Chitinophaga caseinilytica: one gene and its partner. The protein of the gene in region 1 interacts with the protein of each later gene in a pairwise test. Links are inferred from orthologs where the notes say so. Each region holds a gene or a part of one and is shown on either strand. Other genes may lie near its edges. The genes, in order: pepT and tpiA.

What was found.
Region 2: the proteins of pepT (region 1) and tpiA interact in binary tests that used the Escherichia coli proteins (3 or more experiments, as listed by UniProt). The link is inferred for Chitinophaga caseinilytica from one-to-one orthologs.

What each region holds. Positions count from the first base shown.
Region 1 is NZ_CP150096.1:5,955,891-5,962,072, reverse strand. What follows is about bases 1-2,835. They hold pepT (peptidase T), read left to right. Parts: upstream 1-710; coding sequence 711-1,961; downstream 1,962-2,835. Other genes in these bases: WJU22_RS24690 (biopolymer transporter ExbD), read left to right, coding at 2,780-2,835; WJU22_RS24695 (MotA/TolQ/ExbB proton channel family protein), read left to right, coding at 2,036-2,755; WJU22_RS24705 (FKBP-type peptidyl-prolyl cis-trans isomerase), read left to right, coding at 199-627; WJU22_RS24710 (DUF1343 domain-containing protein), read right to left, coding at 1-98. In the rest of the region: more of WJU22_RS24690, read left to right, coding at 2,836-3,193; prmC (peptide chain release factor N(5)-glutamine methyltransferase), read right to left, coding at 3,250-4,104; bifunctional diaminohydroxyphosphoribosylaminopyrimidine deaminase/5-amino-6-(5-phosphoribosylamino)uracil reductase RibD, read left to right, coding at 4,204-5,193; WJU22_RS24675 (YigZ family protein), read left to right, coding at 5,203-5,799; WJU22_RS24670 (DUF6786 family protein), read right to left, coding at 5,800-6,182. UniProt on the Escherichia coli protein: Cleaves the N-terminal amino acid of tripeptides.
Region 2 is NZ_CP150096.1:5,579,242-5,585,436, forward strand. The notes cover bases 435-3,282. They hold tpiA (triose-phosphate isomerase), read left to right. Parts: upstream 435-1,403; coding sequence 1,404-2,162; downstream 2,163-3,282. Other genes in these bases: WJU22_RS23055 (putative sugar nucleotidyl transferase), read left to right, coding at 435-1,361; WJU22_RS23065 (2'-5' RNA ligase family protein), read left to right, coding at 2,349-2,936. Outside these bases: WJU22_RS23050 (type B 50S ribosomal protein L31), read left to right, coding at 1-124; more of WJU22_RS23055, read left to right, coding at 195-434; WJU22_RS23070 (hypothetical protein), read left to right, coding at 3,894-4,190; WJU22_RS23075 (acylphosphatase), read left to right, coding at 4,239-4,508; WJU22_RS23080 (helix-turn-helix transcriptional regulator), read left to right, coding at 4,665-4,895; WJU22_RS23085 (C1 family peptidase), read right to left, coding at 4,951-6,099; WJU22_RS23090 (head GIN domain-containing protein), read right to left, coding at 6,140-6,195. UniProt on the Escherichia coli protein: Involved in the gluconeogenesis. Catalyzes stereospecifically the conversion of dihydroxyacetone phosphate (DHAP) to D-glyceraldehyde-3-phosphate (G3P).

The DNA of each region.
Region 1 (6,182 bases):
ACGTCGGTCCGCTGTGCGCCGGTGCGCACGTTCGCGTCTTGCGCCCAAACGGCCATGGGAAAGCAACAGAGGATCAGTAGTTTCACGAATCGTGTCATGCGGAAATCGGGTTGAAATCAACAAAATAAGGCGGCATTCCGTAAATAAAAAACAAAAAACGTACCTTCACCTTCTATTATCTTATTTTAAAAAATTTATATGCAACAAGTTAAGACCGGTGATACCGTTCGCGTGCACTACCACGGACGGTTACAAAATGGCCAGACTTTTGACTCCTCCGAAGGCAGAGATCCGCTTGAGTTCAAGGTGGGCTCCGGTATGGTGATCAAGGGTTTTGACAACGGTGTCATCGATATGAAGCCTGGTGATAAAAGAACGCTGAACATCCCGGTTGATGAAGCATACGGCGCAAAAAGCCCCGAGCTGATCATGGAGTTCCCCAAAGCGAACATCCCGGCCGACCTGAATCCCCAGGTAGGTATGGACCTCCAGATGAGCAACCCCCAGGGCCAGGTATTCCCGGTGAAGGTGGTAGCCATCACAGAGGAATTCATCACCCTGGATGCCAACCATCCCCTCGCCGGCGAGCCCCTCGTTTTCGACATCGAACTGGTAGAGATCGTTTAATCAACGATCGTTCCATCATACAATTCCTGAAAGTAAAAAGTGGTCCGCTGCTTTTTACTTTCACTTTTTTAGACCCTTCCCATATGGACAAGAAATATGCATACTCCGTCACCGAACGCTTCCTCCGCTACGTGACGGTAGACACCCAATCCGATCCGCAGAGCGAAACATTCCCATCCACCGAAAAGCAAAAAGACCTGGGCCGCATATTGGTACAGGAATTGCAGCAAATCGGCATCGCAGACGCCGAGCTGGACGAGCATGGGTATGTATATGCCACCATCCCCGCCACTTCCGAAAAGCCGGTGCCCGTTATCTGCCTTTGCGCGCATATGGACACGGCGCCCGATTGCTCCGGGAAAGACGTGAAGCCCATCGTACATAAAAAATACGACGGGCAAGACATCATCCTGCCCGACGATCCCTCGCAGATCATCTCCGTGAAGGAACATCCGTACCTCTCGCAGAAGATCGGCGACGATATCATCACCGCCAGCGGCAAAACCTTGCTGGGGGCGGATAACAAGGCCGGTGTCGCTGAAATCATGGACGCAGCGCAGTACTTCATCCAGCATCCGGAAGTGCCGCATGGCAAAATCCGGATCCTCTTCACGCCCGACGAAGAAGTGGGAAGGGGCGTGCAGCATGTTGATATGCAGAAGCTGGGCGCCGAATTCGGGTATACGCTCGACGGGGGAGAACTGGGCGCGCTGGAAGACGAGACTTTCTCGGCAGACGGTGTCAAGATCACCATCCAGGGTGTGAGCGCGCATCCGGGAGCGGCGAAAGGCAAACTTGTTAGTGCCATCAAGATCGCTGCGGAGATTTTGCATTCGTTGCCGAAAGACATTCTCAGCCCGGAAACCACCGAAGACCGCCAGGGGTTCATTCATCCCGTGCGCATCGAAGGGATCGTGGAAAAGGCGGAGATCGAATTCATCATCCGCGATTTTACGACGGCGGAACTGGAAGGGCACGAGTTTTATCTTCGCAAGATCATGGAGAACGTAGTGTCCAAACACCCCGGTGCCACGGGCACTTTCCAGGTGAAGGAACAATACCGTAACATGAAAGAGGTGCTCGACAAGTTCCCGCAGGTGTCTGCCAACGCTGAAGAAGCGATCCGCCGGGCCGGTGTGGAGCCTTTGAAAATGAGCATCCGCGGCGGGACAGACGGTTCGCGGCTCTCGTTCATGGGCCTTCCCTGCCCGAACATCTTTACCGGTGAAATGGCGCTGCATTCCAAACACGAATTCGTGAGCGTGCAGGATATGGAGAAAGCCGTTGATGTGATCATCCAGCTCGCTCGTGTATGGGAGGAGCGCGCCGTATAATTTATTGCCGGGGAATGCGTTTTTATTATTACTTTGATCCCTTGTTAATACAAAAAAGAACGAAAATTTAATACATGTTGCTAGGACTCGTAACGCTTATGCAGGACTCGCTGCTGTTGCCGAAGGCCGACACCGTGGCCACGGCCGCACAAGGGGCCGCCACCGCCGCGCAGGAAATGAAGCTGTGGGATATGATCGTGAAAGGCGGACCGCTGATGATCCCGCTCGGGGTGCTTTCCGTGATCGCTATTTATGTGTTCGTGGAAAGATATCTCACCATCGCCCGCGCCGGCAAGCTCGAAAGCAATTTCATGCCGATGATCCGCGATCACATCACTTCCGACAACATTTCCGCCGCCCGTTCGCTTTCCAAGAACACACAGGGCCCCATCGCGCGGATGATCGATAAAGGCATCCAGCGGATCGGCAAACCGGTAGACAGCATCGAGAAATCGATGGAGAACGTCGGCAAGCTGGAAGTATATAAAATGGAAAAGAACCTCGTGATCCTGTCCATCATCGCCGGCATCGCCCCGATGTTCGGGTTTTTGGGCACCATCGCCGGGATGATCCAGACGTTTTTCAACATCTCCCAGACGTCGGATATTACGCTGAGCACCATCGCCGGCGGTATCTACGTGAAAATGGTGACCTCCGCAGCAGGGCTCATCATCGGCCTCGTGGCGTATGTAGGTTACAGCTACCTGCAGGCGCAGATAGACAAAGTGGTGAACAAGATGGAAGCCGCTTCCTCCGAGTTCATCGACGTGCTGATGGAGCCGGTTAAACGTTAATTTTTCAATTGAAACTGAAGCATCATGAACCTGCGGAGCCGAAATAAAAGACATGCGGAATTGCACAGCGGCGCTTTGAACGATATCCTGTTCATCCTGCTGCTGTTCTTCCTCATCGTCTCCACCCTGGCCAATCCCAACGTCATCAAACTGGCGTTGCCGAAGGCCGCTTCCAACACCAAAGCCAAGCAAACGGTGGTGGTGAGCATAGACGCGGGGCAGAAGTATTTCGTGGGCACCAACCCCGTTAACTTCAGCGAGCTGCAGGCCGCACTCGCTTCTAAAATTCCCGCCGGCGAAGTGGACCCCACCATCGTCATCAACGCGGAAGAATCCGTGCCCATCAGTGCCGTGGTTTCTGTGATGCAGATCGCACGGGAGCTGGGTGCCAAAACGGTACTGGGCACCGCCAAGCCGCAAAACGCGCCAAAGCGGTAAACGAAAAGGAAACTTACAAACCATGATAAACTGCATCCGTAACGGGTGCAGTTTTTTTATGCCTTCGTGGCCCGCACCATCCGGTCTTTCCCGAACATGTCTTTTTTAAGGATGACGTCTGTGAACTTTTGATGGAGGAGCTCCGCCTTCACCGCTTCCCCGTAATCTTCATGTATCTCGAAATACAGTCTGCCTCCGGGTTCCAGGCGCTCCTGGGCCAGTTGGCCGATGCGGCGGTAGAAAAGCAGGGGATCGTTGTCGGGGACGAACAGCGCCGTAGCCGGCTCGAACTGCTGCACGTTGGTGTCCATGCCGGCTTTTTCCTTTTGGGGGATGTAAGGCGGGTTGCTGACGATGACGTTGAGGGCGGGAAGGGGAGCGGCGGCCTGCGGGTCGAGCACATCCTGCCGGATGAAATTAACGGGCGCGTGTTGCATTTGCGCGTTGCGGGCCGCAATTTCCAGGGCGCCGGGGCTCACGTCCATGGCCCAGATATCGGCAGATGGCCAGTGTTTTTTCAGGGCGATGGGGATACATCCGCTGCCGGTGCCTATATCGAGCAGGCGGAGGGCGGGGTGGGAGGGATGGTCGAGCAGCACCCATTCCACCAGTTCTTCCGTTTCCGGCCGGGGGATGAGCACCTGGTCAGACACGATGAGCTCCATGCCGTAAAACCAGCTTTTGCCGGTGATGTGCTGGATGGGCCTGCCGGAAAGCAGTTGCGCCAGGCCTTCCTGGTACTGCGATTCCCACCGGGGCGGGAGGTCCATATCCTTATGCACGATGCGGTCCAGCTTGCCAAGCCCCGTGATGTGCTCCATGAGCAAATGCGCGATGTTGGCGGCTTCGCGGGCGTCGTACAGGGGGCGGATGGCATTGGTCAGGTCTGCGAATGCGGATTGGATGGTCATGTTATACGGCAAATCAGCGGAAAATCGCCGCTGAAACGATATTTTTGCAAATATCTCATTTACGACGCAATGATAGACCATCACCCGCACGAATTTTTTATGCGACGTTGCATCGACCTGGCGCTCAAGGGCTCAGGTCATGCCGCGCCCAACCCCATGGTGGGTGCCGTGCTCGTGCATGAAGGCATCATCATCGGCGAAGGGTATCACCACCATTGGGGAGGCCCCCACGCCGAGGTCAACTGCGTCAACTCCGTACCGCCGGAACTGCAGGAACTGATCCCCCGGTCTACCCTCTACGTTTCCCTCGAGCCCTGCGCCCATCACGGCAAAACGCCGCCCTGCGCCGATCTCGTGGTTTCGCAGAACATCCCGGAAGTCGTGATAGGCTGTATCGACGCCTTCTCGAAAGTGGCCGGCAAAGGCATCGAAAAACTCCGCAACGCAGGCATCAACGTTACCCTGGGCGTACTGGAATCGGAATGCCGCCACCTCAACCGGCGCTTTTTCACCTTCCACGAACAACAACGGCCCTACGTGATCCTCAAATGGGCGCAATCGGCCGACGGATACATCGCCCCCGCCAACCGCGAGCCCGTTCGCATCTCAAACCCGTTTGCGGATCGGCTGGTGCATCGCTGGAGAACAGAGGAAGCGGGGATCATGGTCGGAACACAAACTGCTTTGCTGGATAACCCGCGGCTCACCGCCAGGCTCTGGCCGGGCAAATCGCCCGTCCGCATCGTGCTCGACCTGCAGGATAAAGTGCCGGGAAGCCATTATGTGAAAGACGGTTCCGTGCGCACCCTCATCCTCACATCCACCGAGATCGACACCGCCCAACCCCTCGTGCCGCAGGTGCTCGCGCAATTGCACAGAGAATCCGTGCTGAGCGTGATCGTGGAAGGCGGCGCCGTACTCTTGCAGCAATTCATCAGCGGCGGGCATTGGGACGAGGCCCGCATCATCACCGGGCAAACGGCATTGGGCGGCGGCCTTTCCGCGCCCGTGCTCAAAAATGCCCGCATGCTCGAAAGCAACCACATCGCCGGCGACCGGATCGACATCTTCGTTCCCGCCGAGCATTAAACCCAGGAAATGAACGTTTACTATACGATTGAGAAGAAGTCAACAGCAGAATTCAAAGACCGCGGAAGCAAATTCCTCGCATACGCCTTCCCGGTAAAAAATGCCGAACAGGTCAAAGAATGCCTGCAGGAAGTGAAGAAGGAACACCCCAAAGCCACGCATCACTGCTACGCATACAGGTTGGGGACCGACGGCCTCCAGTTCCGCGCGGTAGACGACGGCGAGCCGGCAGGATCGGCCGGGAAACCCATTCTCGGGCAGATCGACAGCAAACAGCTGACAGACGTGCTGGTGGTTGTGGTACGGTATTTCGGGGGCACATTGCTCGGGGTGCCCGGGCTGATCAACGCCTACAAAATGAGCTGCGCGCTGGTGCTGCAACTGGTGCCGGCCATTCAGAAAAACGTGGAAGCGCGGTTCCAGCTGATATTCGACTATACGATCCTCAACGATGTGATGATGGTGGTGAAGCAGAATAACTGCACCATTTTGCAACAGGATATCCAGCTGTTCTGCAGCATGGAGATCGGCATCCCCAAAGCCAGTCTGGACCTCACTTTGCTCCGGCTGCGCGATATCTACAACCTCGAGATCAAACAACTTTGATCAGGGGAGCGCGGCCGTAATTTCTTTCAGCGTAACGCCGAATATTTTCTTCGTGATCTCGCCGAGATGCTTCTCGCTACCTTCCAGGTGGATGGTGCGGTGGAAGTGCTGCATCCTGCCTTTGGGCTTCAGCAATGCGGCCGGCGAGGAGCTTTGTATTTCCAGGAAACGGCCGGGGGCATTGGTATCGCCGGGCCCGTTGTTGCGGATGCGGAAAACTTCCGCGCGCGCATCTGTTGCGGTTTCGCCGAGGTAGAGCTGCGCCTGGCGTGGCATGGTGAACTGGATAACGGTCAACACACCGCGCTCCGGATCGTAGATACCCATGAAATTCAACGCCGCAGCCTGTTTTACTCCAAGTTCCGCTTCGAAATTTCCGTCGG
Region 2 (6,195 bases), 380 kb from region 1 along the record:
TCCGCTGATCAAGCTGGAGATCTCCAACACTTCTCACCCGTTCTATACCGGTAAGAACGTGCTGGTGGATACTGCAGGCCGTATCGACAAATTCAACAAACGTTACAAGAAAGACGCCAAATAAGGCTATTTCAGCATATTTTTACTGGTCCCGCCGAGAGCATTCGGCGGGATTTTTTTATTTTAGCCGGTATATGGACCGTCATTACATCCTGTTTGATACGCCCGAGCGTGACGAACTCTACCCCTTCACCCACACCCGGCCCGTCGCGGACATCCGCACGGGCATCCTCACCATTCGGGAAAAGTGGGAAAAATGGCTCGAAACCGGGCCGCTCAGCAGTTTTACCGCTGAATACCTCCAGGCGAAGTTCCCCCTGCAGAAAGCCCCGCCAGGCACGGTTACCGTCCTGTTGAACGGGCACCTCCTCCCATCCGCCGACCTTGTCGGCACCATTTCGGCCATGGAGCCGGGGCAGGAACTGTACAAGAACGGCAGATTGCTGGCCAAGCTCATCAGCGGCGACGATTTCTTTGCGCCCGCTACGCTGGTGCGGCTCGAATTCGAGGGAGACATCCGGCGGGTAGACCGGCCCTGGGACATTGTGCAGCATAACGACGCCGCCCTGCGCGACGATTTCGCGCTGCTGACGAAGGGCCGGAAATCGGCCCCGGTTTCCCCGACCAACCAGGTGGTGAACCCGGAGCAGATTTTTCTGGAACCCGGCGCCAGGGTGGAATGCAGCGTGCTGAACGCTGCTACCGGGCCCATTTATATCGGCAAAAACGCCGAGGTCATGGAAGGGAACCTCGTGCGGGGGCCTTTCGCCATGGGCGAAGGCGCCGTACTGAAGATGGGGAGCCGTATTTACGGGGCTACTACGCTGGGGCCGCGGTGCGTGGCCGGCGGGGAGATCAAGAATACCGTGTTTTTCGCCCATTCGAACAAGGGGCACGACGGCTACCTGGGCGATGCGGTGATCGGCGAATGGTGCAACCTGGGCGCTAATACGAGCTGTTCCAACATGAAGAACAATGCCCGTGAAGTGCGGATATGGATGGAAGCGAAGCAGGAATATTGGTCTGCGGGCACGAAATGCGGTGTGCTGATGGGCGATTTCAGCAGATGCGGAATTAATACCATGTTCAATACCGGGACCGTCGTGGGTGTGAGCTGCAACGTGTTCGGCGGGAATTTTCCGCCGAAATACCTCCCCTCCTTCAGCTGGGGCGGTGCGGGGTTGACGGACAGGTACCGGCTGGAAGAGGCGCTCCGCGACGCGGATGCCTGGATGCGGTTGAAGGGTGCCGGGCTGCAGGAGGCCGACCGGGAAATTCTGACCCGAATATTTCGGGGATAAATGCGTATTTTTCGCGCCACTTATCAAAAGCATCGTAAAATCATGAGAAAGAAGATCGTAGCAGGCAACTGGAAGATGAACCTGACCCTCGCGGAAGGCGAGCAACTGGTGAACGACATCCTGGCCGCCGGCATCAACTTACCCGAAGACCAGGCAGTGGTGATTGCCCCGCCTTTTCCGTATGTACAGAAGGTGAAACAGCTCACCCGTAACTATCCCGGCATTTTCGTGGCCGCGCAGAACTGCGCCAGCGAGAAATCGGGCGCATATACCGGCGAGGTGTCTGCAGCCATGCTGGCTTCCGTAGGTATCGACTACGTGATCCTCGGCCATTCCGAGCGCCGGGAATATTTCAATGAAACGAACGCGCAGCTGGCGAAAAAGATCGACCAGGTACTGGCGAACAGGCTGAAGCCCATCTTCTGCTGCGGCGAGCCGCTGGAAGTGCGCCAGGCCGAAACGCAGAACGCATATGTGGCGAAGCAGCTGGAGGAAAGCCTGTATCACCTGGATGCGGAAGCGTTGAAGAACATCGTGATCGCGTATGAGCCGATCTGGGCCATTGGCACGGGTTTAACGGCCAGCGCGCAGCAGGCGCAAGACATGCACGCGTTCATCCGCGCGCAGATCGCCGCGAAATACGGACGGGAAGCGGCTTTGGGGCTGTCGATCCTGTACGGCGGCAGTGCGAAGCCTTCCAATGCGGCGGAGCTGTTTGCTTCTCCCGACGTGGATGGCGGCCTGATCGGCGGTGCGTCGCTGGTGGCGGCAGACTTTACTGCGATCATCAAGAGCCTGTAATAAATTATAAGATATGGTGGCTGAGGGGGTTATGCCTTTCAGCCATTTTTTTTAGTATTTTTTGCTAACTTTTTTAGTATTTGCCATTTTTCTTCCTATATTTGTATTGTGAAAGGAGGAGCTGTTATCACGCTGCTGTACATGATAACGGTTATTTCGAATTGATGATTGCAAAATCATAATGACATGGAACAGGAACAGGAAGTATTACATGATTACATGCTGGTGGTGCATCCGGACGCTCAAACGGTCCAGGATGTGAGCATGTACAAGCATTTGATCGCGGAGGAATTGGGATCGGCTCCCGGTTCATTTACGCAGGCGCACATTGCGCTTTTCAGGTCGGAATTTCCGGAGCGTTACGAGCAGGTGTTCGTGACGATGCTGGAGGGGCTGGTGGCGAATCAATCAGCCTTTACGGTGTATACCTCCCGGATCGACCATGCCCGTCAATCGAACGGCCGGCATATGTTTTATGTGAACGTGGCGAATCCGAAGCCGCTGGAGGATTTGCACAAAAAAGTGCTGACCGCCTTCGAGCTGGAGCCGGCGTCTTACCGTCCGCATATTGCGCTGGCGCGGTCGTTGCCGCCGCATCAGTTCACGCAGTTGTCGCCCTATCTGTCGGGTAAGGTGTTTGTCCGCAGTTTTCATTGCCACAGTTTCAGTTTGATGAAACGTGCGGCGGGTAGCGACCGGTACGAACTGGTACGCGAGTTCACGTTCGGCAAAGAGGTCCCTTCGAGCAATCCGCTGTTTCACCGTGCTGCCTGATGTCTTTCCGCAGGTATTGCGAAGAATATGATCGATATGATCGCGCAATTGCTGGTAATGAGAAAACATTTCCGAACGACTGTCAAACGACTATAAATAGCTGAAAGACAACCGGTAATAACCGGGATACAACTGAAACAACTAAGAAACAAAAGGGGCTCGCCTTACAGGCGTTCCTTCAAAATATTGCTGTAGAAGGTGTTACTGCGGAAAATATTGCTGTTAAAGATATTTTTTAGAGTCAGTATCATTTAGTTACGGGTCGGGCGTTTATCACCCGGCCCCTTCTACCCTACGCATCTACTTACGACCCATCCGATTCAGGAAACGAACCCTTGCATTCGCATGCTATTGGCATGCACCGGTAATATATGGAAAATGGGATCATCGGCTGATATGCCTGGTGCCAGTACGTCGTCGTCAACGCGATGTGCCGGTTGCCGGAGGCATCTGGCGGGATTCGTGGGGCTGTGTGCCTGGGGCGCGCCTGGCCCCCAAGTTCGCCATAGGCGCCCGTGGTACCAAAGGCATTCAGACATGCCCTGGATTCCCCGGTACGGCTGGTTTCTGGGCTTGCATGGGTGCTTGCGAGACCAAAGGCCCTCAGACATGCTTTTGGTGTTTGCATGGGTGCTTGCGAGACCAAAGGCCTTCAGACATGCTTTTGGTTTGCCTAATTACCTGGTTTGCCCGGAACGGCTGATCTCCAGGACTGTCCGGGCATGCCCGGGTACCTGTAGTACCGCCAGCCACCCAGGCAGACACAAAATACGCCAGATAGCCGGCCCCACGGCGCCGCGCCGCTGAAATCCTGCCGGAAGGCAGCTTTCCGCGGCTCCGCCCGGCAACCCGGGCGCCCGTACGTCCGTAAACGAAACAGTATCAATCAGGATATTTCCGGCCGTTGGGTTAAAACCCCACAGTTGGATCATTTGTCCCGTGTAAATTTATTATCTCATGGAATGGGTACCGATCAAACCGACTTACAGACCACCAGGCCATCTGCCTTCATCCGCAGAGCAAACCGTCTTTTCCTGGCTCAGCCGCGCCGGCTTCCAGCTGGAAATGCTCCGCAGAAGCGTAGAACCGCCTGTCACCGAATACTTTTACTTTCATCCATCCAAATACATACAGATCCACATGGTAGAAGATCCTGAAACCGGCCTGGCCCGTTTCTTTATCTTCTACCCCGGCGGACGGACCCTCGCAGCCTCCGGCATCCCGGAGCTGAAAGCCACCATCGCCGCCGGGTAAACCACCCCGCAAACGAAATTGTTATTTTATAAAATCGATCCCGTAGTTATGTTGCACAAAGAAATCGTAGTCAAAGGAATGGTACAGGGCGTTTATTTCAGGGCCACCACCCGATCCGTTGCCGTAGGCATGGGCCTCACCGGCGCAGTCAAAAACCTGCCCGACGGCCATGTATGGATCGTTGCGGAAGGGCCCAAAGACGCGATGGACGAATTTATCAGCTGGTGCCGCATCGGCCCCTCAGGCGCCAAAGTCACCGGGCTCGACATCATCGACGGCCCCTTGCAGCACTTTAAAGACTTCAGTATCCTGCATTGATTTTTTCGTATTGCTTCCTCATTCACATTCTCTACAACTCTTCACCCGCAAGAGTTACAGCAACCTGTCGAAATGTTTTTTGCTCCCGTTGGGCCACTGCCCAGCGGAAAAAAGAAATAATTCGATGATCTTGAACCTTTAGGAAGCAAACTAAAAATGTCAACCCAGGCCCCGGATATATTGCGCCTTTTCGGCACCAACCTCCGCCGGATCAGAAAGGAAAGAGGCTTTAGCCAACGCGAGCTCTCTGCACGTTGCAACGTCGACAATGCAGATATTTCCCGTATGGAAAACGGCGAGATCAACGTCACCCTTCGCACACTGTCGCAATTGGCAGACGCGCTCGAAGTAGCGATCCTCGAACTGCTGGCCGACCGCAAAACATAAAAAAAGCAGGACGACCGTCCTGCTTTCCATTTTTAAAATGTATGATACACCCCAATCAGAGTATATGTAATTTCTTCATCAGTTCCTTATCCAGCGCAGCTTTCGGAACAATCACATTGATCGTGTTCACCGCAAAGTAAGGCTCGGAAACATACAGGTAACCATCGAATTTGGACCCCGTTCCCCAGGAATTCTTCACGATGAAAAAGCGTTTATCGCCTTTCCCTTTCCCGATCCCCGTGATGTGCATCAGGTGATCGTCTTGCGTAACCAGCTTCTCGAACAGCTCCTGGCGGTATTCCGGCGTAACGTCTACTTCCGGAATGGCCGGGTTGGGCTGCTTGCGGTCCATCAGGCTATCGTACTTCGGGCTTAGGGCGTAACCGCCGTTATGCGCGAACCCACGATTGCTCACATCCGCATCCCACATCACCGTATATCCTTTCTGCACGGCATTCCAGGTAGCGCCGATCAATTCGTTGAGGGCCACATTGTAGAAGCTGCCGTTGGCATGGTTATCAGGTAGCTCCAGCACGAAGGAAGTATAGTAAGGATGATGCGTGAACGAGGTGAGGCTCACATAATCAGACGGACTGAACTTCACCACTTTCGTCGCGTATTCCTGCGGCGTGTATGTTTTACCGTTATACTCGAATTTCGCGGGCGGCGCCTGGCCCATGTAATGGTCCATCAGCGCGGTGAAGCTCTGCTCCCACTTCGGATCTATCGGCCGGCGGGCCAGCAGCGTGTCCAGGAACTGTTTCAGGGTATCGGCCATCTTGCTGTGGTTCAGCTCGTTCTGACCGGGCAGTTTCCCGCTGTACACGGATTCCGGCATCAGGCCGTAGGTCCCGGCGGCGATGAGCACATCGTGGCCCAGGCCCCCTTCCCCGAACTGCGCGGCGCCCTGGCGCTTCACATAGTTACGGGCCTTCATCAGGTATACATTCCGTACCACGAACATTTCAGACAGATCGGGCCTGGCGTCGGCACCAGCTTTCATGCACTGGCTTTCGATGAGCGATACCGTGCTGAAACACCAGCAGGTACCCGTCATGCCCTGGCTCTTCACGGCCGTGGCGGCGTTGTTCTTAATCACGGTCAGCTCCTGTGCGGGCGGATTGGCGATACTCCGGGGCGTTTCCTGTGCGGCGGCGGCCAATCCTGCTACCAGCGCAACACCCGTCAAAATTTGTAGTCTCATAAGCAGCATGGGTATTTAACGCTAAAATACGAAAGCCGGATCAGTTTTCATGAGAAACGCGCCCGCTGCCGGAAACCGACTGCTCTACGATCGCAT